3 regions of the Peribacillus sp. YIM B13472 genome follow, and region 2 is predicted to be linked to each of the others. Evidence: riboswitches for the same ligand, from Rfam matches in the RefSeq annotation. Region 2 holds a riboswitch; each other region holds the start of a gene.

Region 1 (10,691 bases), on a different contig from region 2:
CAATGTGCGTCAAGAAAACGGATACAAGAAATCTCTTTTTCAGAATAGATTTTATTGGATTAAATTGTCTATTTTTTATCTATCAAGTATATATTTTGGAGAAATTACTAATTAATCTATTAATATCTCGGTATAATTTCTCATTTTTTTCCAATTGATATTTAAATAAATAAAAAACAGTATAATTTGCAAAAGAAATACGTTTATAATAGATTTACAGAAAGAGGCGATAAATTATGAAAAAAAATATTGCTGCTGCGATAGAAGAAGAGATTCAAACAGAAGAAATCCAAACTGAAGAATTCAAAGTTCCAGCTTTCGGGTACGAATTGATCAGAGAAGTTCTATTGAACGATATTCTCGGAAAAGACTCTAATCAAATCCTCTATTGGGCAGGTAAACAATTAGCAAGAAAATTCCCATTGAATGGCGATCAGGAAGTTATTGAATTTTTCCAAAGCGCTGGATGGGGCAATCTGGAAATCTTGAAATATACGAAACACCAGATGGAACTATCCCTGACGGGTGAAATAATCAGCCGCCGCCTGGATTTACACCCTGATTGTCACTTCCAGCTTGAAGCCGGTTTCCTTGCCGAGCAGTTTTCACTGCAAAAAAAATTCCTCAGCGAATCAACGGAAGAAATCAAACGCCGCGCAAAAAAAGTGATATTCACCATCCAATGGGATCCCAGAGATCCAATCTAATGAGCCCTTAAAACAGACTTACCCTTTTTACCGGAAGTCTGTTTTTTATTGGACTCCTGACACTTAAGCTAGCACATTTGCATGCTGACCAAGTTTAAATGCTTCATGGAGAGATTCAACCGCCTTCACCATTTCCTTTTCATTGACGACAGTCGAAACTTTAATTTCCGATGTGCTGACCATTTTCACCTGGATGCCAGTATTGGCCATCACTTCAAACATCTCGGCAGCCACTCCGGGATTGGATACCATACCAGATCCGACGATGGACACTTTGGCCAACCCGCTCTCCGTTTCGACCCGGTCGAATCCCAATCGTTCTTTATTATTTTCCAGCACGATCAAGGCCGCTTCCGTATCTTCACTTTTTGTGGAAAAAGATAGATTGGTCGTATCCTCGGCAGTCATGCTTTGAATGATGATGTCCACATTAATCCGGTTTTTCGCAAGTGTCGTGAAGATTGTGGATAATGCACCAAGTGATTGGGGCAAACCATAGATTGTGACCCTCGTAATACTGTCTTCAAAAGCAATGCCGCGTACAATTAAGTTTTCTTCCATAGTTGCTTCCTCCTCAATGATCGTTCCTGATTCTCTCTCCATGCTTGAACGGACTTCAAGCGGAATTTGATAATTTTTTGCATATTCGACAGCCCGTGGATGAAGGACGCCCGCCCCCAGGGTGGCAAGTTCCAGCATTTCATCGTAAGAAATGGATTGGAGTTTTCGCGCGCCTTTTATGTAGCGTGGATCCGTTGTGAAAACACCCGTTACATCCGTATAAATATCGCATCTATCCGCATTCAGCGCTGCAGCGATGGCAACCGCCGTCGTATCGGAACCGCCTCGCCCCAAGGTTGTGATTTCCCCATTTACATCGTTACCCTGGAAACCGGCCACGACCACTATTTTCTTCTCTTGAAGCTGGGCTTGGATCCTTGTGGCATCGATGTTTAAAATCCGGGCATTCCCATGAACGGATTCCGTTTGCATGCCAGCCTGCCAGCCAGTATACGAAATGGCTTCATATCCTTCTTCAATCAATGCCATCGTTAACAGGGAAATCGTTACCTGTTCCCCAGTAGTCAATAGCATATCCATTTCCCTTTTGCTAGGGGTTCCGGAAATATCACGGGCCATGGAAACCAATTGGTCCGTTGTTTTCCCCATAGCTGAAACAACGACGACTACCTCATTTCCATTCTCCGCTTCCTCGATTACCCGTTTGGCAACATTTTTGATTTTCTCTACGCTTCCGACGGATGTTCCGCCAAATTTTTGAACGATTAATGCCATCCTCATGCACCCTCTCTACTTTTTAGGCAATAAAAAAAGCAATGAGAAATATCTCATTGCTGTGATCACATATCTAATACTGTAAACACAGTGAGATAGCTCTCCAGGGTATAAACCCTGACAATCCGCCATTTATTAAATGTCGGACCAGGAAAACAAGGTATGAGTCTTGTCTTCCTTCGGCGTCATCCCCTTTCAAAACCTTTCATGGAAGCTCATACTTCTCCAGGTTTTTACTCTTGAATTCCGCACCTCTATCAGCACTTTTAAGTTGTCTAGTTAAAAATTCCTTTTAATCATAGCATAGAGATTTATCGGTAGCAAGATTATTCTTGTAATTTTCTAACGATTCCCTCGGCTACCCCTTTTGGCATACCAGCTTCCATGATTTCCTCGACTGTTGCCTCTTTGATTTTCTTCAATGATCCAAAATGCCTTAATAATTGCTTCCTGCGTTTTTCCCCGACTCCTGGAATATCATCAAGCTGGGAGTGAACCGCATTTTTCCCGCGTAGCTGGCGATGAAAAGTAATCGCGAACCGATGCACTTCATCCTGAATTCTTTGCAATAGGTAAAATTCCTGGCTCCGTGAATCAAGAGGTACGATTTCAAGAGGATTTCCGATCATCAATTGCGATGTCCTATGCTTTTCATCCTTAATGAGGCCTGAAAGCGGAATATCAAGGGCCAATTCATTTTCCAAAATATCCCGAACGGCTTCGACATGTCCCTTTCCGCCATCAATGATGATCAAGTCCGGAAGCGGCAGCCCTTCTTTCAATACTCGTGAATACCTTCTTCTGACCACTTCACGCATCGATTCATAATCATCAGGTCCCTTGACCGTCTTGATCTTATATTTTCGGTACTCTCTTTTTTCCGGCTTCCCATCAATGAACACGACTAAAGCGGAAACAGGGTCACTTCCCTGGATATTGGAGTTATCGAAAGCTTCAATTCGATGCGGAGTATAGATACCCAGTTGATTCCCGAGGTTTTCCACCGCATTGATCGTTCTTTCTTCATCCCTTTCAATCAAAGAGAATTTTTCCTGAAGGGCGATGGAGGCATTTTTATTCGCCAATTTAAGCATGTCTTTTTTCGCCCCCCTTTTGGGGTGAATCGTTTTGACACCAAGCAGCCCTTCGGCCATTTCAGCATCCACTGATTCAGGCAGCAAGATTTCCTTTGGTTTAAAATGGTTCGTAATCTCGTAAAACTGACCGAGGAATGTAAGGAGTTCCTGTTCGGGTTCATCGTAGACCGGAAAAAGCGAAACATCCCTTTCTATTAATTTACCCTGCCGGACAAAAAATACCTGGACGCACATCCATCCTTTATCATGGGCAAAGCCAAATACATCCCTGTCGATGAAATCGGTCGTCATCATTTTTTGCTTCTCCATCGTAATATCAATGTGGGCAATCTTGTCACGGAACTCCTTGGCCCTCTCGAAATCGAGCTCTTCAGATGCCACTAGCATTTTTTCAGTCAGTTCTTTTTTTATTTCAGTATGCCCGCCGTTCAAGAACCGGTTGATATCATCCACCATTTTTTTATATTCCTGTTCCTCTACTTCATATACACATGGGGCCAGACACTGGCCAAGATGATAGTAGAGACAAACGCGATCTGGTAAAGTATTGCATTTTCTTAGGGGATAGATGCGGTCGAGCAATTTTTTCGTTTCGTTAGCTGCAAATGCATTCGGATAAGGACCGAAATATTTCCCTTTATCTTTTTTGACTTTTCGCGTAATGATTAGACGAGGGTGGCGTTCTGCAGTCAGCTTGATGAAAGGATAGGTCTTATCATCCTTTAGCATGACATTATATTTTGGGTCATGTTTTTTGATTAAGTTCAATTCTAAAATAAGAGCCTCGATATTAGAAGATGTGACGATGTATTCGAAATCCGCAATCTCATTCACGAGACGAAATGTTTTTCCATCATGAGATCCCGTAAAATAAGAACGGACACGATTTTTCAACACTTTCGCTTTGCCTACATATATGATCGTTCCCTGACGATCTTTCATCAAATAACAACCAGGTTGATCGGGAAGAAGGGCAAGTTTATTCTTTATTTGTTGATTCATGCATTCAGCCTCCTGTTCTCCCATTTTTACAATCATTATATATCAAGATAGCGAAAAAAGCTTCAAGTCCGCAGACTTGAAGCTTTTTTTAGCTAACTTACTATTACGCGTGTTTTGCAATAAGTTCAGCAAGTGCTTCTTTAGGTTGGAAACCAACAACCTTATCAACCACTTCACCGTCTTTAAGGACGATTAATGTCGGGATGCTCATCACACCGAATTTTCCTGCTGTTTCTTGGTTTTCATCTACATCCACTTTTACGATTTTTGCTGTATCGCCAATTTCAGTATCAAGCTCTTGGAGAACAGGAGCGATCATTTTACAAGGTCCGCACCATGGAGCCCAAAAATCTACAAGAACAACACCTTCGCTAGTATCTGTTGTGAAAGTTTGGTCAGTTGCATTTACAATAGCCATATATATTTCCTCCTCAAATTTACTCAAATAACTAAAGACAGTATACCATTGTTGCTCGAATCGATGCTAATATTTTGCTTCAGTGGTAGGATGTCCAAAAAAAGAGTAAATATGCAGGCTGAAGTCCTGCCTATTAGCCCAAATAAAGGGGCAAGACATGTATCGGCTTATGCCAAATGTCTTGCCCCCCTTATCTGTATTATCTCTATTAAGCGTTAACTTTTAGTTTTTTGAATTCTTCCGTAAGTAATGGAACGACTTCGAAAAGGTCTCCGACAATTCCATAATCAGCCACATTGAATATGTTAGCTTCCGGGTCTTTATTGATGGCAACGATAACCTTGGAGTTGGACATCCCCGCTAAATGCTGGATCGCACCGGAAATTCCGCAGGCGATATAAAGGTCAGGTGTTACGACTTTACCCGTTTGCCCGATTTGCAATGAGTAATCGCAATAGTCCGCATCACATGCTCCGCGGGAAGCTCCTACCGCTCCGCCAAGAACTTGTGCAAGTTCCTTTAATGGTTCAAAACCATCTTCACTTTTCACGCCCCGTCCACCTGCGATGATTACTTTCGCTTCTGAAAGGTCGACCCCTTCGCTAGCTTTTCTAACAACATCTTTAATGATTGTGCGTAAATCCTTAATGTCCACACTTAATGTAGAAACATCACCAGAGCGGGACTCATCTTTCGCTAATGGTTCGATATTGTTCGGACGGATTGTCGCGAATATCACGCCATCCGTAACAATTTTCTTTTCAAATGCTTTACCAGAATATATCGGGCGGGTGAAAACGATATTTCCGCCTTCTACTTCAATGGATGTAACGTCCGAGATCAAGCCTGATTCAAGCTTTCCAGCCAATTTAGGTGCAAGATCTTTTCCTAGGGCCGTATGTCCAAAGAAAATCCCTTCTGGCTTTTCCTGCTCGATGACGGCAAGCAAGCTTTGCGCATATCCATCTGAAGTATATTGTTTCAATTGATCATTTTCTACTGCCACAACCCGGTCCGCGCCATATTGGATCAATTCATTTCCGAAATTTTGAACACTGTCACCAACTAAAACACCTACGATTTCCCCGCCATCTGCAGCAAGTTTAGCCGCACCGATAGCTTCAAATGATACATTTCTTAGTGAACCGTCACGAACTTCGCCCAATACAAGAAACTTTCTAGCCATTTATAAAAACCTCCTGTGCTCTATTTTTCTTTTGTCGTGTGTGTTGTTTTGAAAAGTACCGTTTAAGATTAAACCACTTTTGCTTCACTGCGTAATAATTGAACAAGTTCGCTAACTTGATCACCGATTTCTCCGTCCAATACTTTTCCAGCTTCTTTTTTAGCAGGAAGGTAAATTTCAATCGTTTTTGTTTTTGCCTCAACATCTTCTTCTTCCAAATCCAAGTCATCCAATTCCAATTCTTCAAGCGGTTTTTTCTTCGCTTTCATGATTCCTGGCAATGATGGATAACGCGGCTCATTTAGCCCTTGTTGAGCTGTCACCAACAATGGAAGGGATGCTTCTATCGTTTCAGAGTCCCCTTCGACATCACGGATAACGCTTACATTTCCATTTGCGATGTCCAGTTTAGTAATGGTTGTAATATAAGGAATTTCTAAAATTTCGGCAACGCGCGGTCCCACTTGACCAGAACCCCCATCGATTGCTACGTTTCCTGCAATGATTAAATCGGCATTTTTACCTTTTAAGTATTCACCTATAATTTTGGCAGTCGTGAATTGGTCGCCATTTTCTATGTCGTCTTCTATATTTATCAATACGGCTTTGTCAGCACCCATTGCCAGCGCTGTACGTAATTGCTTTTCAGCCTCTTCGGTTCCGACAGAAATAACCGTTACTTCGCCGCCTTGTGCATCACGTACCTGCATTGCTTCTTCAACTGCATACTCATCGTATGGATTAATGATGAATTCCGCTCCATCCTCATTAATTTTCCCGTTGGATAGTGTAATTTTTTCTTCTGTATCAAATGTTCTTTTCAGCAGTACATAAATGTTCACGATAATACCTCCCGAATGATTTGAGTTTTGAAGATTATGAATTTTATTGATATATAGTATTGTTCTACAGATTTCATCAAAATCCTGCATGATATATATAAATAGTTATTTCTACCGAATCATCATTTCCCTTTGAATACAGCTTCCCTTTTTTCAATGAAAGCGCTGATTCCTTCTTGTGCATCAGCGGTATCGAAAGCTTGGCCAAAGAGGGCAGCTTCCCTTTCCACACCTTTATGATAGGAATCATGCTTAGAATAATTTAATAACTCAATGGCCGACTTTAAAGCCAGGGGGCTTTTCTTGGCAATTTTATTGGCTAGTTCCTTAGCTTTTGGAATCAGTTCTTCATCCGTGAAGGCATGATTCGCCAATCCGCATTGCACAGCTTGGGTACCTGAAATCGGTTCACTTGTAAACAGCATTTCAGCTGCCTTTGCCATGCCTACATAACGAGGAAGACGTTGGGTCCCGGCAAATCCAGGGATTAAGCCCAACTGCAGCTCAGGCAAACCAAGTTTAGCCCTTTCGGTGACCAATCGGATGTGACAGGCCATAGCCAGCTCCAATCCTCCGCCAAGCGCTGCTCCATGGATGGCTGCAATGACCGGTTTTGGAAAAGATTCGATTTTCTCAAATACAGATTGACCATTCTTGGTCAGCTTCTCGAAAGCTTTCCCGTTCTCCACTTCAGTAAACTCTTTAATGTCTGCTCCTGCAGAGAAGAATCTTCCTTCACCATGAAGAAGGACAACCCGTACGGCTTCGTCTTTTTCAATTTGATCGAAGGCCTGTGAAAGCTCTCCGATGATAGCCGAAGAAAGCGCATTTGCAGGTGCATGATCAATCGTTATAAAAGCCACATGATTTTCGACAGAAAGCTTAAGATATTCCATATCAATCCCTCCAGGCATGCTATTCGAACTTTTTTGAAAATTCAATATGTATCACTTCCCGATAAAGGGGAAGCAGGATTAATCGATTCTTTCGAGGATGGCTAGCCATCCTCTATTTAAATCGTTAACTTTTCAGGCCACAGCCGCCAATTAGGAGGCGGTGAACGTCTGGTGCAAGGTCAGGAAGGGAGTACTTTTGCTCATTCATGACCCAAGTCGTCACTGTTTCGTCAATCGTTCCAAAAATCATCTGCCTGGCAAGTAAATTGTTTAAATCAGGCAGGAATTCGCCGTTCTCTTTTCCTTCAATAATGATCTGATCGATTAAATTCAAATACCCTCTTAACACATCATTAATTCTAAGGCGCAATTCTTTATTCGACTGTCTTAATTCCAACTGAGTGACAATTGCTAAATTCACGTCTTCTGAAAGGTTTTTAAAATGTTTTTGGATGAGCACATGCAGTTTATCCGAAGCAGTGGTCTTTCCTTTTATTTCTTCTTCGATCTGTTCCACAAAAGAGCCCATCTTTTCATGAAATAATGATATTAAGATATCTTCTTTATTTTTAAAATATAAATATATGGTGCCATCCGCTACGCCTGCCTGCTTGGCGATTTTGGATACTTGGGCTTGATAGTAACCGTTTTGGGCAATGACGATAACGGCCGCTTCAATAATTTGATTATACTTTGGTCTGTTGCTTTTCACTGGATGTCCCCTTTCAGAAAATGAATGAATCATCATTCATATTTCTATCATAAAATGACGACCCTTTACTGTCAAGCAAAAACTTCTAGGGGTCCTGACATTCACTTCTGTTCATTGTACAGCCCCCATCCATAGGTTGTCCAGCCGTTCTGCAAAACACGGAGCTTTCTTCCGCTGCTCCGTTAAAAGGGGGCGCTTGTTTAAGCTTCTTTTCTTTCCTCGGAAATTTTTTTCTTTTCTTCCTCGATAAGGACTCTTCTCAGAATCTTTCCTATCGTCGTTTTAGGAAGTTCATCCCTGAATTCATAGCTGCGCGGCACCTTATAGGAAGCCAGGTTCTTTCTGGCAAATTCATTCAATTCCTCTTCAGTGGCCCTGGCATTTTTTTTCAGTACGACATAGGCCTTAACGGTCTCACCGCGATAAGGGTCAGGGATACCTGCCACAACCACTTCCTGTATGGCCTCATGCTCGTATAGCACCTCCTCCACTTCTCGTGGATATATATTGAAACCGCCTGCAATGATTGTATCCTTTTTCCTCTCGACCACATAAAAGAACCCCTGCTCATCCATGTAACCCAGATCTCCTGTAAGCAGCCAGCCATTTTTAAAGGTGTTTTCCGTTTCATCCGGCCGGTTCCAATATCCTTGCATTACCTGTGGTCCTTTTATGGCAATTTCGCCTATTTCATTCGGAGGAAGCTCTTCAAAGGTTTCCAGGGACAGAATCACCGAGTCAGTATCTGGCCACGGCAGCCCAATGCTTCCTTTTACACGCGGCTGATCCCAGATGAAATTAGCATGGGTCACCGGTGAGGTTTCAGAAAGTCCATAGCCTTCAACAAGCTTCCCGCCGGTAATTTTCTCAAACTGCTCTTGAACCTCTATGGGCAATGATGCAGAACCGCTTATACAGGCATTGATGGAAGAAAGGTCATATTTAGCGATATCCGGATGGTTCAAGAGGCCGATATACATCGTTGGCGCTCCTGGAAACATGGTCGGTTTCTGTTTTTGGATGGTTTTAAGCGTCGCTTCGACATCGAATTTTGGCATGATGATCATGGTGTTCCCTTCCATGACGGAAAGAACCAAGACTGTAGTCATACCGTATACATGGAAGAAAGGCAGAATCGCAAGGATCCTTTCCTCACCGCGCTTATTTTTATAAAGCCATGCATTGCACATTTTCGTATTTGCCAGCAAGTTCTTATGGGTAAGCATGACCCCTTTGGGAAAGCCTGTTGTCCCACCAGTATATTGCAAAAGGGCAAGGTCATTATCCACATCGATCGGCACAGTGACTTCTTCAGTCATCTTTCGTTTCATGATTTCGGAAAATAAATGATGATTCCCTTCATGCTCCACATTGATGACAATGCCGTATTGCTTTTTTTGAATAAAAGGATAGATAAGGTTTTTCGGAAAAGGTAAATATTCCTTGATAGCGGTTACAATTATATGTTCTATATCCGTTCTTGATGCCACTGCTGCAACACGGGGAAATAAAATATCCATCGCCAAAATTATTTTCGCCCCGGAATCTTTCATTTGATATTCTAATTCACGTTCAGTATAGGTTGGATTCGTTTGAACCACGACTCCGCCGGCCATCAATATCCCAAAAAAGCCTATGACACCCTGTGGGCAGTTAGGAAGCATGACGGCAACGCGTTCACCTTTTTGAAGACCGATACTTTTTAAATAGGCTGCAAACTTTAAAGCAGATTCATGCACTTCCCGGAAAGTTAATTCTTTTCCCTGGAAATGAATCGATACTTTATCGGGGAATTCTTCGGCTGATTCCTTTAAAAAAGAATAAAGAGGTTTATCTTCGTAAGACAAAACAGCGGGTATCTGTTCCGGGTAAATAGCTTGCCATGGCTTATTGCTCATTTGCCCCCTCCTTCTGAATATTCTCAATACTCTTTTCATTATAATACAATCGGGATTTTCTTACAATTGCCGAATTTCAGTGTATAAAGAGACCCTATGATGAGAATTGACCATTATTATACATGCCCCCTCACTCTTTTTAATGGAACTCAAATAAAAGAAGCGGCACAATGGCCGCTTCAGTTGAAGAATGTCATATATATGATTCCAAACAGAAAAAAGATTCCGCAACAAACAATTAAGACTTTTGCAAGTTTCTCCACAGCTTACTCCCTCTCATGAAGGGCATTAAGAAATCCCTGCGCCGATGACAAAAGATAATGCGATTGATATGATCATCGATAGGAATCCAACTGCCCGATTATCTTTTTGTATCTCTTCATCTATTTTAAATCCAGGAGTCATAAATTCAAAAATGAAATAACCGATCAATAGCAGGACAAATCCGTATACGCCCCAGCCAATCATGGTAAGAAGCGAATTCTGATGGAGAATGGACTGTTGGAATACATAGGCGATCCCAAATATTTTACCACCTGTTGCCAACGCGACAGAAAGGTTTCCTTGTTTGATTTCCTCCCAGTTCTTGTACTTTGTGACAAGTTCAAAAATGGCTAAAAAAACAATCATGCACAGA
Region 2 (10,691 bases):
AATGAGGCTCATCAATAAGTAATGAAAGAACAGTACAGGAATTCCCATTGCAGCCGCAAGTGATGAATCAAATGACACGAGTTTAAACTGTTTGAAGAAAAGGAAGATCAGTATGAGGTTCAGGATAAAGCAACTGCCGACAATCCAAACAGCCTTTGGTCCTGCTTCGATTCCCGCTATTGTCATCGTGTTCCAGGGGGTATAGGCTATTTCGCCATAAAGGACATGTTCCAGGTCAAAATCTATTTGTTGCGTATACAAGCTCACGAGTACGATCCCCGTTGCAAAAAGTGAAGTGAATACAATCCCGATCGCTGCGTCAGATTGAACGCCCGACGATTGGAAAAGCTGGATCAAGAATACGGTGAGCAAACCGAGCGCAGCTGCCCCTATCAGCATTGGAACAGAGTCACGAGTGCCGGTTATTAAAAATGCCAATACGATTCCCGGCAAAACGGAATGACTGATGGCATCCCCAATCAACGTCATTTTCCTGACTATCAAAAAGCATCCTAATACACTGCAAGCACTCGCCACCAATGCTCCGACTAAAATAATCCAAAAATCATTCATGATGAGTGGCTCCCTTTCCTTCTATTCTGTTCGAGAGAATATTTCTTTTTCGTCGATACCCTTCTCCATATAGATGAAAGCACTCCGCGTTTAGGTGCAAAAAGCATGGAAAAGAAAAACCATACGGTCGCGGATAAAACAATTAACGGTCCTGTAGGCAAATCATTGACCGATGTACTGATCAACGTTCCAGACACACCGCTCAACATTCCGAATATACCAGACAGGATGACCATGATATGCAGCCGCTCCGTCCAATACCTCGCAGAAACCGCAGGCGTGATCAGTAAAGATGCCATCAATACGACGCCTACAGCCTGGATACCGATCACCACAGCTGCCACGATCAGCATCATGATGAAATAATCCAGAAAAACAACCGGCAATCCCATCCCCTTAGCAAACCCAGGGTCAAAGGACAGTAATTTGAATTCTTTAAAAAATACGGTACAAGTGAAAATGAGAATAAAGGAAACAGTCATCATCATATATACATCTGACATGACCATTGAGGCCGTCTGCCCAAATAAAAAGGTATCCAATCCACTCTGGTTTCCATACTCACTCTGCTGAATCTGTGTAAGCATGACAATTCCGAAGCCAAAGAAGGAAGATAAGACGATTCCCAAAGCCGCATCCTGCTTGATCTTACTGTATCTCGTAAGCACACTGATCAAGAAGACAGCCACTAAGCCAGCCAGGGCAGCACCTATTAGAAAGTAGGAAGTGGATTTCACTCCAGTTAACATAAAGGCGACACAGATACCGGGTAACGCTGCATGTGCGAGCGTGTCGCCAAGCAAAGACTGCTTTCTGAGGTAGGCAAAGCTGCCGATGACCCCGCTGCTTAATCCGAGGAACATCGTGCCAAGCAATATCCACCTTGTATTTGGATCAGTAATAATATCCAGTATGTTCATCATGTACACCTCATTTTAATAAAAGGCCGGACTTCGTGTCTGATAGTATCGCTAGGCGGCCTCCATATGTTGCCTGTAAGTGTTCGGGAATGAATACTTCCTCCGTCGGACCTATTTTCATAACCTTTTTATTCAATAACATCGTCCAGTCGAAATATTCCTTCACGGTCGATAGATCATGGTGCACAACCAGAACGGTTTTGCCTTTTTCCTTCAATTCCATCAGCAATTGTATGATCGCTTTCTCTGTTGCGGCATCCACCCCTACGAACGGTTCATCCATAAAATAAATATCCGCTTCCTGTGCCAAAGCACGGGCCAGGAATATCCGTTGCTGCTGTCCACCTGATAGCTGGCTGATCTGTCGGTTAGCGTATTCAGCCATCCCCACCTTTTCCAGGCACTCCATCCCCTTCTGCCTTTCGGACTTACCTGGTCGCTTCAGCCATCCGAGATGACCATATCTGCCCATCATCACGACATCGAGTGCGTTGGTCGGAAAATCCCAATCCACTGACTCCCGTTGTGGTACATAGCCGATACTCTTCCTCATCGATTTATAAGTAGAACCCTTTATTGTGATTTGCCCCGATATTTTGGGGATCAATTCGAGTATCCCCTTTATCAATGTGGACTTCCCTGCTCCATTGGGGCCAATGATACCGATTAAATTCCCTTCCGGCACCTCAAATGAGACATCTTCGACAACCGGCTTCTTATGATAAGCAATCGTTAAATTCTCGACCTTCAAAGCTGATAGATTCATAGTTTCTCCCCCTTATTTCAAAGCACGGACGATTATGTCGGTATTATGACGGACCATTCCGATATACGTTCCTTCTTCCGTCCCTTTTTCACCCATGGCATCCGAGAACAATTCACCGCCGATTTCCACTTTGTGACCCTGCTTACCTGCTCCTTGAATGACAGCCTCGATGGCCTTCCTTGGTACGCTTGACTCAATGAAAATCGCTTTAATTTTGTTCTCCACAAGATAATTCCGCATATCCGTCACATCTTTTGATCCATATTCCGATAATGTATTGATCCCTTGGAGCCCTCTTACGTCCAGGCCGTATGACTGACCGTAGTACCCAAAAGCATCATGCGCTGTAACGAGCACCCGTTGATCTTTTGGTATTTTATTAATTTCATCTTGAACATATTTATCAAGTTCCTCCAATTGCAGAACGTACTCTTCATAATTTTCACGAAACTCTGCTTCATGGTCCGGATCATTGGCAATCAATTCTTTCTTAACTGCCTTTGCCGCAACGATCCAAAGCTTTACATCAAACCATACGTGGGGATCATGTTCCGTTGCACTCACTTTGCGAAGTTGGTTCTCCTTGAAGTCCTCCGTGACGGCAATCGTCGGTTTATCCTTGCTCATCATTTCAAATATATCCGTCATTTTCCCTTCAAGATGCACACCGTTATAAAAAATCATATCAGCCGAATCCAGTGTCTTAACATCACCCTGTGTCGCTTTATATAGATGGGGGTCGACTCCCGGACCCATTAAACTGGTGACCTCGACATGTTTACCGCCGATATTCTCAACCAAATCTCCAATCATTCCCGTTGTTGTAACGACATTCAGCTTACCATTGCCTTTATCACTTTCGACCGTAGCATTGCCGCACCCCGTTAAAATCAGCAATGCAACAAGCAAGCTCCCAATAGATTTCAGAAAACCCACCCAAATTCCCTCCCTTTTTCATCTCTCTAAAATAGTTTGCCATGTGCAAAACTAAGTGTAAATTTTTTTACATTGTCGTAAATGCTAAAAAGTTTCCCACGCACAACTTATTTTATACTATACACAAAAAAAGTGAAACTATTTTTTCAAACATTTCAAAAAAGAACAATGACTTTTACACACAGCAAAAACTGTCAGGAAGCTCCACTAGGGAGCATCCTGACAGTCAGTCATTCCGTACATGAAACGTAACGATGAAGTTATATTTATATTGCGGGGTTTTAATGGTGAATATAAACTATGGGGGCTATTTCGGGACGGTGTGAAATTCACGAGTAAATGTGCGAACTTTACGAGTAAAATGGCAAAATTCACGAGTAAAGTACAAAAATTCACGAGTAAACGCTTATTCCACTCATTTTTTCAAGGAAATTGCCAAGTACGCAAATCCCAATTCGATTCCGCAAAGCACAAAAAGGGTGATTAAAGTTTGGAACATCATGGTCTCCTCCTCCTCTAAGACTTAAAACAATCTTAAAGGATGAAACCCATACCAGAACAAGACCTTATTTGAAGAAATCTTCAGCAGCCCCATACTGTTCTCTTGCCCTGAAATGGGTTTCATACTGTACAATATAAAAAAAGAAAAAACGGTGATACCATGACAAATATTAAAGAAATAGCTCAATGTGCCGGTGTATCTGTCTCAACAGTGTCCCGTGTATTGAATGATCATCCATATGTAAGCCCCGATAAAAGAAAGAGCGTCTTAGAAGCCATCAATCGTTTGAATTATACGAGAAACATAAACGCCATTCATCTTTCAAAAGGTAAAACTAATCTTATCGGCATCATCATCCCTTTCAACAATCACCCATATTACGGGGCAATCGTTAACGGAATCACTAAACAGGCAAATGCAATTGGCTGTCATATCGTCATCTTTCAAACAAATTATGACAGAGAGAAGGAAATCCAGGCTTTTAATATGCTGCAAATGAAGCAGCTCGATGGCATTATCGTTTGTTCAAGGATTTCGGAAATGAAAATCCTTTTGGATTATCAAAAATACGGACCGATTATTTTATGTGAAGATACAGCCTCGGCTGAATTCTCATCCATCAGCATTGATCATTATGCAGCTTTCTCCTGTGCCCTTGAGTACGTGATTGCTAAAGGATATAAGAAAATCGGATACAGTCTCGGCCGTAAAAAGAGCAGAAATAGTTCCCATCGTACAAAGGCCTTTAACGATATCATGAGTAAACATCAACTGATAAACAATAAGGAATGGCTGTTTGAAGGCAGCTATCACATCAAAGACGGGGAACAATTGTTTCAACAATGGAATTCGATGATAGATAAACCTGAAGCCATCATCATCACGAATGATGACACGGCGGCAGGCTTCATTCTTACCGCTAAGAAATTGGGTATAAGGGTCCCGGAAGATGTGGCCATTCTCGGTTTCAATAATGATAGCCTGAGTGAAATGCTCGACATCACGACCATTTCCTTACCGCTGGAATGGATTGGGAAAATGGCAGTGGACCTATTTGAGAATCCTGAAGTGGTCAAACATGTAAAGCTGGACTACGCCCTTATAAAAAGGAGGACCGTTTAGTTATCACATTGCTTTTTTTTGGTATATCGAATTCTTCCTTGCCACCATCATTCATTAACTAGGAAAAAATAACCACATAAAATAATCATTGCGATATTCACGAGATTATTTTATAATTTTGATATAGTAAAGTTTACTCAATTACTAGCAATCTATTTGCGATTTCATGAGTACTAGCGTCCGACGTCACTTCCAAGCTGGCGCAACGATTTTAGAAAATTGAATACTTCCTCATTTACCGATGAGTTAGAGGCTGCAGCTTATAAAAGTAAAACGGACGAGATTCTGGAAAATTCAAGACTCCGTTTGAAAGGATAATTTGCCGAAGTTAGGGTATATTCCATGTATATTCTTGCTGGCGGTGTTACCGAACAGGAACACCACTGTCACGTTTTTTCAAAAAAGCGTGGGGAGCTATCTTCGGAAGGATAAACGGGTTTATTATAAACAGCCGTCGATCTTTTTCGACTGCTGTTTTTTTATTTTTCGTTCCCTTCCAATAAAAAGGAGTGTAACATCAATTGTCAAATTCACAATCAGCATCAAGCCCTACTGAACTGAAAAGGAGCCTGAAAGCGCGTCATTTAATGATGATTTCATTAGGTGGAACGATTGGAACAGGTTTATTTTTAGCAAGTGGCGGTGCCATTCATTCAGCCGGTCCCGGCGGTGCCTTGGTGGCATACGCGGTCATCGGCATCATGGTTTATTACTTAATGACAAGTCTTGCAGAAATGGCAGCGTTCATGCCAGTGGCCGGTTCGTTCCGTGTCTATGCATCCAAATTCGTCGATCCGTCTTTCGGTTTTGCGATTGGTTGGAACTACTGGTATAACTGGGCAATCACCATTGCCGCTGAATTGGCAGCCGTTGTCTTAATTATGAAGTTCTGGTTCCCGGATAGCCCTTCGTTTATCTGGAGTGCCATTGCGTTAATCATTATGTTTCTTATCAATTACATGTCAGTTAAAGGTTTCGGGGAAACAGAATTCTGGTTTGCCATGATCAAAGTCGTGACAGTCGTCATTTTCTTGATTACGGGTGTTCTGATCATTCTCGGAATCATGGGTGGGAAAGACCCAATTGGTTTTTCCAATTTCACAATGGGCGAAGGTCCCTTTAACGGAGGGTTCTTCACGATCCTGGGCGTATTCATGGCTGCCGGCTTTTCATTCCAAGGTACGGAATTGCTTGGAGTGACTGCTGGTGAAAGTGAAGATCCAGAAAAAAATATCCCAAAAGCGATCAGATCCGTTTTCTGGCGTATCATCTTATTCTATATCCTTGCCATTTTTGTAATTGGAATGATCATTCCGTTTACCGATTCACGTTTATTGAGTGAAGATGTTGCCGTAAGTCCATTCACGCTTGTATTTGAACGGGCCGGCCTTGCATTTGCTGCATCCATCATGAACGCGATCATTCTATCATCCGTACTCTCTGCCGGTAACTCTGGCATGTACGCTTCAACCCGTATGCTATGGGACTTGGCACGTGATGGGAAAGCACCGAAATTCCTAGGCAAGTTAGATAAAAGAGGAGTACCCGTGAATGCACTTATCGTGACTTCTTTAGTAGGCTGCGTTGCATTCTTAGCTTCATTTTTCGGTGATGGCGTCGTTTATATCTGGTTATTGAACGCTTCAGGCATGGCGGGATTCGTCACCTGGGTCGGGATTGCGATTGCCCATTATCGGTTCCGCAAAGCTTACGCAGCTCAAGGCCTTGATATGAATGCTTTACCATTCCGGGCAAAAGGCTTCCCATTCGGGCCTATATTCGCCCTTGTCCTTTGTATTATCATTATCATCGGACAAGGCTATCAAGCTTTCAGCAGCGATGGGATCGACTGGAATTCAATGTTTGTTTCCTACATTGGCTTGATTTTATTTTTCGTCCTATGGTTCGGCTATAAAATCAAGCATAAAACGAAAATCATTCCCCTAGAGGAATGTGACCTTAAATCAAAATAATACGCAAAGGACCTGTTCTAAGAAGAACAGGTCCTTTTTTCATTTCAAATGATAAACACGGCATTCATATGGACGCAGAGGTTTGCTGGAGATTCCTTCTTCCTCCTGATCATAATTGCCGATCAGCCTTGTGGCTGAATATGCATGGAGCTCTTCAGGCAAAGTATAGGAGGCCTGCTCTTCTTTAAAGTTGCATAGCACCAACAGCTTTTCTTCTTCAAACGATCTCGTGTAGGCAAATATTCGTTCATCATCCGGCCATAGCAGTTCAAAACGACCATAAACGATGATTTCATGCTTCTTGCGTAATTGGATGAGCTTTTTATAAAAATGAAAAATGGAATTCGGATCATTATAGGCTTTTTCTGCATTAATCTCGGGAAAATTGGGATTAACCTTAATCCAAGGCGTACCTTTCGTGAATCCTGCGTTCCGGGAGTCATTCCACTGAATCGGTGTCCTCGCATTATCCCTGCTGCGGGCATGGATGGCTGACATCATCCGCTCTTTTGACCAGCCATGCGAATTGACGAGTTCTTCATATGAATTCAATGTTTCGATATCCCGGTAATCATCGATGCTTTCAAATGCAACATTGGTCATGCCCAGCTCTTCCCCTTGATATATATAGGGTGTCCCTTGAAGCATATGAAGGCAAGCTGCAAGCATCTTTGCGCTTTCAATACGATACTTTCCATCATTACCAAACCTTGAGACAATCCGGGGCTGATCATGGTTGTTCCAGTATAAACTGTTCCAGCCATCGCCCTCCAAACCAGTCTGCCACTTGGAAAGAATTCGCTTTAATTCGGTAAGCTTCCACTTATCATTACTCCATTTCCCTGCTGGTCCGCTCCCCAAATCCATATGTTCGAATTGAAAGACCATATGTAGCTCACCACGATCTTTACCTGTGAACAATTGCGCCTCCTCCGGTGAGACGCCTGGCATCTCCCCAACCGTAATCACGTCATGTCCAGAAAGTGCCCGTTGATTGATTTCCTGCATAAACTCATGTATGCGCGGGCCATTCAGGAAAAAGGGGCTTCCATCGCCATACTGTTTTTCATGATGAACGGCTCCATCTGAATAGCTTTGATCTTTCGAAAGGAAGTTGATGACATCCATCCTGAAGCCATCGACACCCTTATCCAGCCACCAAGTCATGATGCTGTAAATCTCTTCACGGAGCTTAGGGTTCTCCCAGTTTAAATCCGGTTGTTTCCTGCTGAATAAATGTAAATAATATTCATCCGTTCCTTCATCATATTCCCATGCTGACCCTTTAAAAATGGACTCCCAATTATTCGGTTCTTTTCCATTCCTGCCAGATTTCCAAATATAATAATCACGTTTCGGATTATCTTTTGAGGATCGGGATTCCTTGAACCACGGATGTTCATCTGAAGAATGGTTGACCACCAGGTCCATCATGATCTTCATTCCACGTTCATGAACCGCCTTCAACAACCTATCGAAATCGGCCATGGTCCCGAATTCAGCCATGATTGATTTATAATCACTGATATCGTACCCATTGTCATCATTGGGAGATTGATAAACAGGGGATAGCCATATCACGTTCACACCAAGCTCTTGTAAATAATCGAGCTTCATCAAGATCCCGTTTATATCCCCTATCCCATCTCCATCACTATCCATAAAACTCCTTGGATACACTTGATACACAACTGCCTCTTTCCACCATGCTTTGTCCATGCCTTTCCCCCTCATTAGCCGCATTGATATAATCATTACACCAATACCCCTATTATAAAGGGGGAAACTTCAGAATATTCTACTTTTATTCAGCTATTCCCGTTTGAATCATTTCAATATCCAGATCCACCTCGATTGGAATATAGGGATATGCCTTCTCCCAATGCTTCTGATCGAAATTTCTTGTTTTACTTTTAGCGTGATCACCGATTGCAATCGGATCGATATTGTTCTCCTGAAACATGGTCACCATCTCATTTAATTTTTTCCCAATGACATGCTCGGCTTTGGTCTCTATTTTATTCAGGTCGACCGCTTTGCCCAAGTCATAGCCTTGGACCTCCAGCAGACTCGCTTTTAATTTCACTTCAATCCTGACCTTGGGGTCTTGATTTGCATCCGAAACATGATAATGGACACGTGACTCCACGTTATTGATATCTGTAAAGTCATTTTCCTTCCATTTAATTTCATAACTCCCCATCTTAAAGTTTTCAGTAAGGACTTTAAATAAAAATCCGTCCTCATAAGGAATATATTTACCAATATAACGATCCTTTTTAAACAAGGCGATCCCTTTTACCTGTATTTGGTCCCCTGCCGTTTCCAATAAGGGCAAGACCGGGTCGATTCCTTTACCATGACACGCATATAAATACCTGTGAAGATCCACATCAGGCAAATTAGTCCTTATATTCTGTTCGATCAGCTCTTTCACTTGAACCCCTGGAGTTTTAACCAACTTCGGCTCCATTTTAACTACATCCTCCGCCTTGCCATGAACGACCGCTAAATACAAATCCCTTCCCACCATTGGGTCACGCCTATATGTATCGACATAATCATTCAACCCCTTGCCTGCCAATTCTTCACCATAGAGAATGACCGTCAGTCTCCCACCGACAATCGGGAATGGTGTTTTTGCATTTTCATGCTGGCGGGCTGCCTTTATATCATGTGAGACCGCTTCATATACTTCTTTACCTAGGTTTGCTTCCTCCCCAGGCTGAGGAACGCTGACAACGACCGTACCTTTGATTCTTTTGTCTTCGGCATCATAACCTACGACTTCAGCAATTAAAATATCTTCTAATATTTGCTTTTCCACGCCGCAAGCCGTCATCAAGAAACCTGCCAATGTTATCAAGAGAAGTCGGGTTTTCATGATTTATGCCCCCTAACTTTATAGACAATCGACTGCCATATGAATAAGAGAGGAAGATACAAATAAATGATATAAAAACCAATTTCCGAACTTATCGTGTTAAACTTATCGATTCTATGGCGGTTGTCCAATAAAATGCAGGAAACTAAAATGATTAGCAGAATGAAGACCAACATCTTTTTCTGCCTTAGTCCAAATACTCTTTTTGCTGTCCTGCTCGCTGCCCAAACCCCTATGCAAACATTCGGCAGCACCATGAACAGCCAAACGGAAATCCCTATGTATTCGAACCTTTCAATGAATGGAAGGTCTACAATTTTCCATAACGTCAAAGTTGCCCATATTACATCTTTCAGTTGATCTTGATGATAGTAGGCTAATGAAACAATGATGGATACTAAATATATCGCCATAGTAAACACCGCCCCTAAGTGGGCCCACTTTTGAGATTTTTCACCGTTTTTAATGAAAGGGTAATAAATGAGGAGTAATTCAAAACCAAGGTAATTCAGGGTCATTTTCTTACAGGCCTTCATGATTTCCAAAAAGGAATGATCAAGAAAAGGACCCAAATTTTCAAAGTGGGCGTACTTCAATGGGAAATAATTCAAAAGGAATAATGGCGATCCGATAATAAGCCCGATTATGCAAAAACCGGTGATGACCCTGAACCCTCCCTCCACAAAACTATACACGAGAATAAGAATGACGGTTATTAGCATCAGGACATTGACACCAGGGAACATCCAAACCTGAATGACTTCTAAATAAGTCCTGATAAGAATGATGGAGATCATTATAAAGTAGAGGATGAATAATATATTGAAAGCATTTCCGACCCATTTACCGAACAAATCTTTGTGGATGGCGACCAAATCAAGTGTTTGGGGACCCCTGCCTAAAAGCTTGAAACACATCCAAAGCAGAACATTTATGATCAACCCTGATATGAGGACAGATAACCATGCGTCTTGACCAGCCTCTTTCGCTATGACACGTTCAAACCCCAATATCC
Region 3 (10,691 bases), on a different contig from region 2:
TAATAATAGAAAGGCTAAAATTGCAGTGAAAATAGGATTGAAATTCAAGAAAATACCTGATGTTGTTGTACCTAATTTTTGTACACCAATGTTCCAAAGTACCATACATGCTACAGTAGAGATAACGCCTGTATATAAAATAGATTGTATGAAAGAAGTATTTATATTAGACACTGTAAAATTAGAAAAATTAAACGGAAGAAGGACTATAAGTCCAAATATACCAGAATATAATGTAGACATCATGGGTGTAGTTGTTATCATGGCCCATTTGCTACAAACGGAATATATTCCCCAAACGCATACAGCAGCCATCATATATAAATCACCTGTATTAAATCGTAATGAAAGGAATAGATCAATATTTCCTTTTGAAAGTACAAGTATTACGCCAATAAGCGAAAAAAACATAGAAAACATTTGAAGAATATTAATTCTTTCTTTTAAAAAGAAAAATGAAAAAACAGCAATTGAAATCATGTTTAATGTTGATATTAATCCAACATTAGTGGCGGATGTTTTCTCTAAAGCTGCAAATTGTAATAGATTAAAGAGAACTACACCAGTAATTCCCATCAAAAATAAAGGAAGGATTGCACTTCGAGGGGGGAATATCTTTCTTTCTTTCCACCATACAATTGGCAAAAGACAACCAATAGCAATGATCCACCTTAAGCTTGTCAACGTCATCGGAGAAGCATGACCGACAAGCGATTTTCCTACGACAAAGTTTCCACCCCATAATAAACTTGTTAAAAGTAATAACGAAAAATAATAATACTGCATATCTTATTGCTCCTTTTCATCTTTCACAGTTGAAGTGAAAAAAGATCGAAGCCATTGTGCACAATGACATATCAATTTTCATAATTAATTACTACTAATTTTAACATTTTAGTTCGTTACTTTATATATTGTTTTGTATAATAGAAGAAACTTAAAATAATATTAAAAAATATTACTGATATACAGAATTAAATTAAGTTTTGCTATTGAGATGGTACCGTTTTTGGAACAATTGTAAAAGGAGTGACTATAAGTGGAATCTATCGTAAGCAAGGTTCTAGATAATGTTGATATTCAAATTTTAGATTTACTGCAAAAGGATGCACAGTTAAGCAATACTGAGCTTGCAAAGCGTGTCAAGTTATCTCCACCTGCTATACATTCAAGGATAAAACGTTTGGAAAATGAAGGATTTATTAATGGACAAGTAGCAATTTTAAACCAAGAGAAGCTAGGTTTTGATTTATTATGTTTTATTTTTATGAGTACGAATATACATCAAGCTGAAAAACTGGAAGTTTTGGAGAAGGCATTAGCTTCTATGTCAGAAGTATTAGAGTGCCATTGTTTAACAGGTGAGTATGATTATCTTTTAAAAGTGGCTAACAAAGATCGGAAGGAATTAGAAATATTTATTAGAAAGTTAAATAAATTAGGCATAACAAGAATTCAAACTAGCCTAGCTCTCAGAGAAATTAAATATTCAACGGTTTTACCCATATAGAAAAAAAGTCCCGTTCGTAAAGTACACTTTTACGAACGTTTTTTAATAGAACAAGAGAGAGAGAAAAGTAGAAGAAGGAATAAAAAAATGAAGTCCTAAGGACAGCGACTTCAGGCCAAGAGAAAAAAGGGGTTGGATAAAAAAACTTGTCAAAAAAAATAGCCTTTGCTAAACGAGAACATAGGCTATTTATTCAATATCAAGTTATATAAGTAAATATAAATCCATTTCTAAGTTGAACGAATGTTCGCTCGGAATTTTGAAAGTCAAAGCTATCAATTACTTTATTTCTTTTGAATGGATACTAAGGAACGACTCTGTCTTTCAATAATTACATATCATTATCACTAGAAATACTAAGCTTATGATCAATCCCCAATAAAATCAGTTCTATAGAAAATTTGAAATTTACAATTCCTACTGGATACACCAAATATTTTTCTTGAAAATGTAAATTCTGCTTTTTCCCTTAATCTTATAAAATTATTATATTGCTCAACTAGTTTAAGTACTTAGCCGTGCATTGATTAAAAAGCAGTACAATTCTTTAGGAGTTTGCACTGCTTTTTTAAATTTCGCCCGTTTATTATGATTTTTAATCACACTCGCTTAATGAATCATTAAGTTTATTTACTTAACAAAATTGCTTCTGCGTTACTCGGTTGTAGAGCTATTTGTAGTGCTCTTTTTTCTTCATGGTTTAAAGGGACCAATGGTAAGCGGACACCTCCAACATTTAACCCCCGCATATTTAATGCTGATTTTACCGGTGCTGGGCTTGGTGCAGCAAATAATGCTTTCATAATTGGAAGAAGGTTACGATGTGCAGTGGCACCACCTTGGACATCACCATTTTTAAAGCTATTGATCATTTCTTGCATTTCATTACCAATTATGTGTGAAGCAACCGAAACAATACCTGTTCCACCAATGGCTAAAACCGGTAATGTTAACCCATCATCGCCGCTGTACAATGTAAAATCGCTAGTTGTTTTGCTTATGATTTGTGCCATGGCATCTAAGTCACCACTTGCTTCTTTTACTGCCACAATATTGTTGATTTTCGAGAGACTAACAATTGTCTCTACTGACATGTTCACAACACTTCGTCCTGGGATATTATAAAGCATTACCGGTAATGATGTTGAATGGGCAATAGCACTAAAGTGCTGAAATAATCCTTCTTGAGACGGCTTGTTATAGTATGGGGTAACGAGCATGATTCCGTCGACTCCTGCTTCCTCTGCTTGTTTTGTTAAGCTGATAGAAGCCTTCGTGTTATTTGAGCCAGTTCCAGCTATGACTGGGACTCTTCCATCAACAACTTCTACAACAATTTTGAATAAATCTACTTTCTCTTCTTGAGTTAATGTAGGAGACTCTCCAGTTGTACCTGCTATTACTAATCCATCAGAACCATTAGCAATTAAATAATTTACTAAAGTTCTCGTAGCATTGAAATCAACCTCATCATTATGATTAAACGGGGTAACCATTGCGGTTAAAACTTGGCCAAAATTCATAACTTCACACCCTTTTGTATAATTTTTTAAAAAGTTCAGAGGTGGTTAGGGCCATTCAGGAGTAAACGCAAAAAAGCAACAACGAGGATTCGCTGCTGCAGTAGAAACAATATTTATCAAAAAAATGTTTCCGCGCATAAGATAGCCCTCCATATAGTTTCCTATATGACAGTCCTGCATTTATTCAATAGCAGAACCAGCTTCAAGAACATGAGATTCTTTCCGCTTCGGCAAATTCCCCTTTCCACAATAGTCATAGGATCTCATTCTCCTCAATATGTGTACTAATGGTCTTTGCTCCTCTATCCTCACTTCAAAAAGTATGAAGTAAGAAAATATTTAATTGACTGTAATATAACAAGGAATCCTTTTTATTGCAAGGCCAATTTAAAAATATTTTTTTAGAATACATGGATATTCAATGGAATGGATACGGTATAGGGGTTGGATTCATCTTTTTTAGTATTATGTAATCTCAACATTAATAGTTTTATAAAACAATCTGTATGAAAAGTTTCTCAGTTTTACAATTGATATATCTTATAGAAAATTAGTATTTATCTTATGAATACTTAGAATGATGATCAGGATGGGGAGGACAACATGATAAATACAAAACTAACAAAGGAAAGAAAAGATATGAAAATCCGTGACGTTTGGGAAGCAAGAAAACGGATCGCTTCAATGTAAGGAGGACTCCATTGATTCAATTATACTATCAAAATTGAAAAGGGTGGCCATTAATGACATCAAGCTAATGTTAACCAATCCAAAGATAAAATTATCTGTCGTCCAATAAAAACTGATCAGAACAATTGCTTGGACGAGGAAAACAAACCGGAGGCGTTCATAGCATTGTAGCTGGCCATTTTACCAGCGAGTAAGTTGCTGAAAATGGAAATAAATCCGTAGCCAAACAAGATCAAACTGATTGGTCCATTCCTTTCAGGATTGGAACGAGATACTGAAAAACAGCATCGTCGCTCCAAATCCATGAGATGGAATGATAAAAGCCATTAAGATTCGAAGGGGTTGTTAACAAAGAAAATTGATCACGCATTGAACTGCGAAATGTACTGTGCATAGCAGGCAAAATGAGAAAAGATGCCCAAAACGCAATTCCATCGAGAAAAGTCGTTAACAGGTAGGTTGCATTAATAACCCATTAATAACGACCAGTGTTCGCAGAAATAATGAGAGCCCCAGTTGAAGAATAAATGCCTGCCTTAGCCAAAGCATTATACGGATCTAAATTCCATAATTGTGCAGTATAACAGGATGTCTGGCCTTTCATTATCCATCCGTTACCACCGGAACTAGCACAACTTGTATTGCTCTCTTGGTCTTGCCATTAAAACTGTCAACCCAAACATTTGCATAATAATCGTAAGGAGCAGCCGAATAAAACTTTAAGTAACCCCACGCCGTATGACAATACGCACTTCCTTTTAGCTGCACATATCCAATTTTTACACCGTTTTTATAAATATATTCCGTTTCATAAGTGATTGGGCTTTTAGAAGCACAACCTGTCGAATAAGGGTTTGTATTATCGTAGGACAAGGCAAATGCTTTATTCACCGGTGCAATCGCAAAAAACAGTCCAAAGACAAGCGTTATTACCATCACAATATTTAATAATTTTTTTATAATAACCCCTCTCCTTTCCTTCTTCCAGACTTCACCATATGAAAATTGATATTTCCATGTACTTTGGAATCATTTACCAAATGTATAAATATTACCATAACTCAGATAACTACGTAGTTAAGGGATAGTTCCCCATTCCCATCAAGCAAAGGCAAATCATTATCACAAGTCCTAGTATAGAAAAAAATAAATACTCTTTTCCGTTCTGATTCTATAAATCTTGACTGGAAGGATGAGATTATGAAATGTTGAACCTCTACATATTAATTAGTGAAATAGAGGATTTGTTAAATTGTTATAAAATTCAAAAAATGGTTTGACATTAGTAAAAATGGAAGCTTATAATCAACGTAAGATTTCAAATTCAAAAACTTAGTTTTATATTATAGAACAAATTACCCTTCATTTTATTAATCGTTTAAAAAGTCATGAATCAACTAGAAAAACGTAATTAGAGGTGAAGTGTTTTCCTTACTCCGAATAAAACAAAAACGGAGTTTTATATTATAAAACAAATTAATTTTGGCTTATACAAGGGTGAGGAGAAGTTATTAAGATCAATCATAAATGATAACGCTTACAAAAAAACTTTAGGGAGGGTTTTTATTGAAAAAAAGAAAGTTTTTTGTATTCTCCACAAGCTTAACTCTAGCAATGGCATTCCTTTTAGCAGGATGTGGTGGAGGCGAGGGAGAAAAAACCAGTGGATCTGGAGTTGAAAAGAAAACGATTAAAGTGGCACATTATTTTGCTGAAAATCATCCTCAAAACATTGCCTTGAAAGAAAAATTCAAAAAAATGGTTGAAAAGGAGAGTAATGGTGAACTAGAGGTTCGGATTTATGCGAACAGTACATTAGGTGCGGAAAAAGAATTTTATGACGGCGTCAGAAATGGAACGATCGAAATGGGTGTTCCAGGACTAATTATGCAGTCGGACATTCCTAAAATGGGTGTTCCGGAATGGCCCTTCCTATTTAGGGATTACGATCATGTAAAGAAGGTATTGAATGGACCTATCGGAGAGGAATTGACAGAAGAGCTTGATCCAAAACATGGAGTGACACCGCTTGCTTGGAGTGCAAACGGATTTAGGATGTTTTCGAGTAATCGTCCAATTAAGAGTATGAAAGATTTTGATGGACTTCGACTCAGAATGCCGAACATCCCGAATTACATAAAATTAGGTGAATCATTGGGAGCGAACGTTAGCCCATTACCTATTTCAGAAGTTTTTACCGCACTTGAACAAAAGGTAGTTGATGCTCAAGATAATCCCATTGCCACGCTGAGATCCTCGGGATGGAATGAAGTTCAAAGTGATGTATTAGAATCCAAGCATATGTTCAGCCCCAATATTTACATTATCAATAGCAAATTCTATAAAGGGCTAACAAAGGAGCAACAAAAAATCATTCAAAAAGCAGCAAAAGAGTCGGCAGCATATGAGTTTGAATTGATGGAAAAAAGTTATGATGATGACAAAGCATATCTTAAGGATAATGGAATCAAATTCACTACGCCTGACGAAGACTTTTCAGAAAAAATGTTAAAAGCATCTCAACCTGTTTATGATGAAGTCTTTGAGGAAAATGACTGGGCGGAGGAGCTCGTCGGAAAAATAAAAGCAGAATGAAGCAGGCACTCTAGATAGGAAGGGGGAGATGTATAGGTGAATAAAATATCCAGAATCTTGGAAAATTCGTTAAACATTATTATGGCAGCTGCATTAGCAATAATGGTCGTACTCGTGTTTGGTAATGTAGTTCTTCGTTATTTCTTTAATTCAGGGATTACTTGGTCAGAAGAAATGTCAAGGTATCTCTTTATTTGGTTGACGTTCCTCGGCGCCATCGGAGCTTTCAAAAACAAAGAACACTTAGGTGTCGACATGGTCATTAAACGGCTCCCGAATAAGATGAAAAAAGTGGTACTAGTTATTAGTGATTTGATGATGTTATTCGTTCTTCTCTTAATCCTGGATGGAAGCTGGAAAATGACTATGATAAACATTGATAGTGCTGCACCGGCCACTGGAATGCCACTGGCTTTTGTATATGGGACAGGCATTCTTGTAAGTGTTTCAATGGGCAGCATGATCATTTTCAATTTGTATCGGATTTTCTTCAATAAAATTAAAGACGAAGAATTGGTGATGATAAGTGATTCAGAAGAGCTAATTTCCCTCCATGCTGATGAATTTGAGTCAGATATTAGGATAGTTAAGGAGGAGAAGCAGGGATGATAGGTGTATTTGTCGGATCATTACTGGGAGCCATGGGACTTGGAATACCTATTGCATTTGCCTTACTTGTTAGTAGCGTAGTGCTTATGTACTTTCTTGGTATTTTTGATAGTCAAATTATCGCACAAAACCTAATTAGTGGCGCGGATAACTTTCCTCTAATGGCCATACCGTTCTTTATGCTGGCAGGAGAGGCGATGAATCGGGGCGGTTTATCACGGCGTATCGTTGAGATGGCAATGAATTTGGTTGGCCATATCAAGGGAGGCCTTGGCTATGTTGCGATCATTGCGAGTGTGTTGTTTGCGAGTTTATCAGGGTCTGCTGTTGCCGATACGGCAGCGCTTGGGGCAATATTAATTCCAATGATGGTGAAGTCTGGTTATGATGTGAACCGGTCAAGTGGCTTGATTGCATCAGGTGGTATCATTGCCCCGATCATTCCCCCAAGTATTGGCTTTATCATTTTCGGTGTCGCGAGTGGTGTGTCCATTACAAAGCTGTTCATGGCAGGAATCGTTCCAGGTATTTTACTAGCGGTTGGACTTACGGTTACGTGGGCCATTGTTGCACGAAAAGATAAAGTCGCCGTTAACCCTCGAGCTTCAAAAAAAGAAATACTTACTTCTTTTCGTCAAGGCATTTGGGCTCTATTCCTGCCCGTCATTATCATTGGTGGATTGAAATTCGGTTTATTTACACCTACTGAAGCGGCAGTGGTGGCTGCAGTCTATGCAATATTTGTCGGTCTTGTAATCTATCGCGAAATGAAAGTGAAAGATTTGTATGAGGTCTTTGTTCATGCAGGAAAAATGACGAGTGTTGTCATGTTTCTGGTCGCTGCAGCACTCGTGTCATCCTGGCTGATAACTGTAGCTGATTTACCTGGTCAGGTAATTGGATTGCTGGAGCCATTTATGGATCATCCATTCCTTCTATTAATAATGATAAACCTATTGGTTATCGTAGTTGGAACTGCTATGGATATGACGCCGACAATCCTTATTCTAACACCTGTCTTGATGCCATTGGTGGTCGCTGCAGGTATTGATCCAGTTTACTTTGGTGTCCTGTTTATCCTGAATAACGCCATCGGTTTACTTACACCACCTGTCGGAACCGTTTTAAATGTCATGTGCGGCATCAGTAAGATCAGTATGGAAGATATCATGAAGGGGATTTGGCCTTTCTTGCTCGTTGAAGTGATTATATTGATCTTGTTGATTTTGTTTCCTTCCTTAGTGCTGGTTCCTCTAGAATGGTTTACCTCCTAACGGAATTAAACAAGTAATTGGGTCTGTATTGATATTCATCTTATTAATAGGAGGAAAATGAAAATGAATAATTTGTTCAAACGTTTGGCGGTTGGAGTTTTACTGCCTTCATTACTACTATTAAGCGCTTGCGGAAGCGGACAAAATGAAAGCGCTTCAGCTGACGGTATTCAGAAAAGAACAATCAAAGCAGGAATCGGAAATAGTAAAATGCATCCACAAGGAAAAGGAATGGAGAAATTTAAAGAACTGGTTGAAGAAAAAAGCGGTGGGAAAATGAAAGTCCAAAACTTTTTTGATGCCACCCTCGGAGATGATCAGAAAATGACAGAAGCACTTCAAGGCGGTTTACAGGAAGTAACAGTGCCTTCAACTTCTCCACTTGTTGGTATGATTAAGGAATTTGGAATTTATGACTTCCCATTTGTCTTTAATAATGAAGAAGAAGCTTATACAGTACTTGATGGTGCAGTAGGAAAAAAACTTTTGGATAAATTACCGGAACATGATTTAGTAGGTTTGGGATACTGGGAAAACGGCTTCCGAAACTTAACTAATAGTAAACATCCGATAAAAACGGCTGACGATTTCAAAGGGCTTAAACTTCGTACCATGCAAAATGAAGTGCATTTAGATGCATTTTCAAAGTTAGGGGCGAATCCATCGCCGATGGCCTTCTCTGAAGTATTTACTGCGTTGGAGACCGGCACTGTTGATGGTCAGGAGAATCCACTCGCTACAATTCAAACGCAAAAATATAATGAAGTGCAAGAATACTTAAGTCTTACAAATCATGTTTATACACCATTTGTATTCCTTGTAAGTAAAAAGTTCTGGGATGGCCTATCAGAGCAAGAGCAAGAAATCATGAGTGATGCCGCACAAGAGGCTGGAAAGTATCAACGGGAAGTTAACCAGAAAGAAAATGAAAAAGCACTTAAGTATCTAAAAGAAGAAGGAATGAAAATCAATGAAGTAGAGCCGGAAGAAATGGAAAAAATGAAGAAAGTCATCCAACCAGTAACGGACGAATATGCTCAAAAATTCGGGCCGGATCTTGTAGAGGAAATGATGAGTGAAGTTGAAAAAGTACGCAGTAAATAATCCAGACTGTTTGGAGGGTAGAAAATGGATATTATCTCTGAACTTTTACGTGAAATCCAATTACCGAAAATGGTCAAAGTGAGGCAGAAATTTCGTACACCTCAAATCGCTGATGTAGCTGGTGAGGTGAGGAAGGCGATAAAAGAAGCAGGTGTCTTATCAAGAATAAATGAAGATGACAGGGTGGCAATTGCAGTAGGAAGCAGAGGGGTAGCGGACCTTCCTACTCTAGTAAGAGAATCGGTGGCTGCCGTTAAGGAGGCTGGTGGCAATCCTTTTATAGTCCCTGCAATGGGAAGCCATGGGGGCGCTACAGCGGAAGGACAAATCGATGTGTTGCTTCAGCTGGGTATTTCAGAAGAATCGGTTGGAGCGCCAATACTGTCATCGATGGAAGTTATTAAACTGGATGAATTGCCAAATGGGCTCCCTGTCTATATTGATAAGCTTGCATATGAATCAGATAAAATCATAGTCATTAATCGGATAAAACCACATACGGCATTTCGTGGACCGGTTGAAAGCGGACTTATGAAAATGATTACAATCGGTTTAGGCAAGCAAAAGGGAGCCGAAGCTGCACATGCGTACAGCTTTAAGTATATGGCGGAACATGTCCCTGAAATGGCGAAAATTTCTTTAGCGAAAGCTCCTATCATATTTGGTCTTGCGACTATTGAAAATGCCTATGATAAACCAGCGAAAATCGTCGCAGTCCCAGCAGAGGAACTGGAGGAAGTGGAACCGGGACTATTGCTTGAAGCAAAATCATTGATGCCAAAAATCCATTTCGATTCGATCGACGTACTTATTGTAAATGAACTCGGAAAGGATATTTCGGGTGATGGAATGGATCCGAATATTACGGGGAACTTCGCCACTCCATATGCTACCGGGGGGCCAGAGGTTAAACGGACCGTTGTACTTGGACTTACTGAAAAAACTCACGGTAATGCAAACGGCATCGGCATGGCTGATATGACGACGAAGGCCGTCATGAATGAAATCGAATGGGAAAAAGGCTATGCCAATGCACTCACAAGCACAGTGACAGATGTAGTAAAGCTCCCGATGTTTTTAGATACGCAGGAATTAGCTGTTAAAGCTGCTATCAAAACGTGCAATGCCTTCGATTTGAATAAAGTGAGAGTGGTAAGAATAAAAAATACGCTTGAAATCGGTGAAATTTGGATTTCTGAAAGCATGATGGAAGAAGCTTTAAAAAACAAAAATATAGAGCTCTTTTCAGAACCAGAAGAATTGGCATTAGACTAAAAACCTTCGTTAATATTTTTAGAGAATGGAAGAATTCATTTGAAATCAGAAAAGGAGTGCTGAGATGACACACCTATATCCACTAATTGATAACGAAATAAACCCTTACCG

The links. Region 2 has a riboswitch for lysine ahead of ACFX4I_RS02555 (amino acid permease). Riboswitches for the same ligand answer to the same signal wherever they lie in the genome.
Region 1: another riboswitch for lysine. It lies ahead of ACFX4I_RS15760 (aspartate kinase); the one in region 2 lies ahead of ACFX4I_RS02555 (amino acid permease).
Region 3: another riboswitch for lysine. It lies ahead of dapA (4-hydroxy-tetrahydrodipicolinate synthase); the one in region 2 lies ahead of ACFX4I_RS02555 (amino acid permease).

The regions. Positions count from the first base shown of each region.
Region 1 is NZ_JBHZPG010000019.1:78,825-89,515, forward strand. Features, by position in the region: gene ACFX4I_RS15755 (YslB family protein) at 237-707, shown strand; gene ACFX4I_RS15760 (aspartate kinase) at 771-2,003, opposite strand; lysine riboswitch at 2,092-2,268, opposite strand; gene uvrC (excinuclease ABC subunit UvrC) at 2,330-4,102, opposite strand; gene trxA (thioredoxin) at 4,206-4,526, opposite strand; gene ACFX4I_RS15775 (electron transfer flavoprotein subunit alpha/FixB family protein) at 4,729-5,706, opposite strand; gene ACFX4I_RS15780 (electron transfer flavoprotein subunit beta/FixA family protein) at 5,775-6,548, opposite strand; gene ACFX4I_RS15785 (enoyl-CoA hydratase) at 6,671-7,444, opposite strand; gene ACFX4I_RS15790 (fatty acid metabolism transcriptional regulator FadR) at 7,569-8,156, opposite strand; gene ACFX4I_RS15795 (long-chain-fatty-acid--CoA ligase) at 8,357-10,054, opposite strand; gene ACFX4I_RS15800 (DUF350 domain-containing protein) at 10,343-10,691, opposite strand, start outside.
Region 2 is NZ_JBHZPG010000002.1:174,524-185,214, reverse strand. Features, by position in the region: gene ACFX4I_RS02580 (metal ABC transporter permease) at 1-573, opposite strand, end outside; gene ACFX4I_RS02575 (metal ABC transporter permease) at 570-1,496, opposite strand; gene ACFX4I_RS02570 (metal ABC transporter ATP-binding protein) at 1,504-2,259, opposite strand; gene ACFX4I_RS02565 (metal ABC transporter solute-binding protein, Zn/Mn family) at 2,272-3,195, opposite strand; gene ACFX4I_RS02560 (LacI family DNA-binding transcriptional regulator) at 3,857-4,819, shown strand; lysine riboswitch at 5,059-5,244, shown strand; gene ACFX4I_RS02555 (amino acid permease) at 5,341-6,792, shown strand; gene ACFX4I_RS02550 (glycoside hydrolase family 13 protein) at 6,832-8,511, opposite strand; gene ACFX4I_RS02545 (Ger(x)C family spore germination protein) at 8,597-9,676, opposite strand; gene ACFX4I_RS02540 (GerAB/ArcD/ProY family transporter) at 9,673-10,691, opposite strand, start outside.
Region 3 is NZ_JBHZPG010000029.1:45,519-56,209, reverse strand. Features, by position in the region: gene ACFX4I_RS19535 (DMT family transporter) at 1-786, opposite strand, end outside; gene ACFX4I_RS19530 (Lrp/AsnC family transcriptional regulator) at 1,040-1,510, shown strand; gene dapA (4-hydroxy-tetrahydrodipicolinate synthase) at 2,137-3,033, opposite strand; lysine riboswitch at 3,168-3,346, opposite strand; partial or broken gene ACFX4I_RS19520 (MFS transporter) at 3,763-4,189, opposite strand; gene ACFX4I_RS19515 (DUF2690 domain-containing protein) at 4,327-4,614, opposite strand; gene ACFX4I_RS19510 (TRAP transporter substrate-binding protein) at 5,290-6,318, shown strand; gene ACFX4I_RS19505 (TRAP transporter small permease) at 6,355-6,927, shown strand; gene ACFX4I_RS19500 (TRAP transporter large permease subunit) at 6,924-8,201, shown strand; gene ACFX4I_RS19495 (TRAP transporter substrate-binding protein) at 8,259-9,305, shown strand; gene ACFX4I_RS19490 (nickel pincer cofactor-dependent isomerase, group 22) at 9,330-10,580, shown strand; gene ACFX4I_RS19485 (dihydroxy-acid dehydratase domain-containing protein) at 10,645-10,691, shown strand, end outside.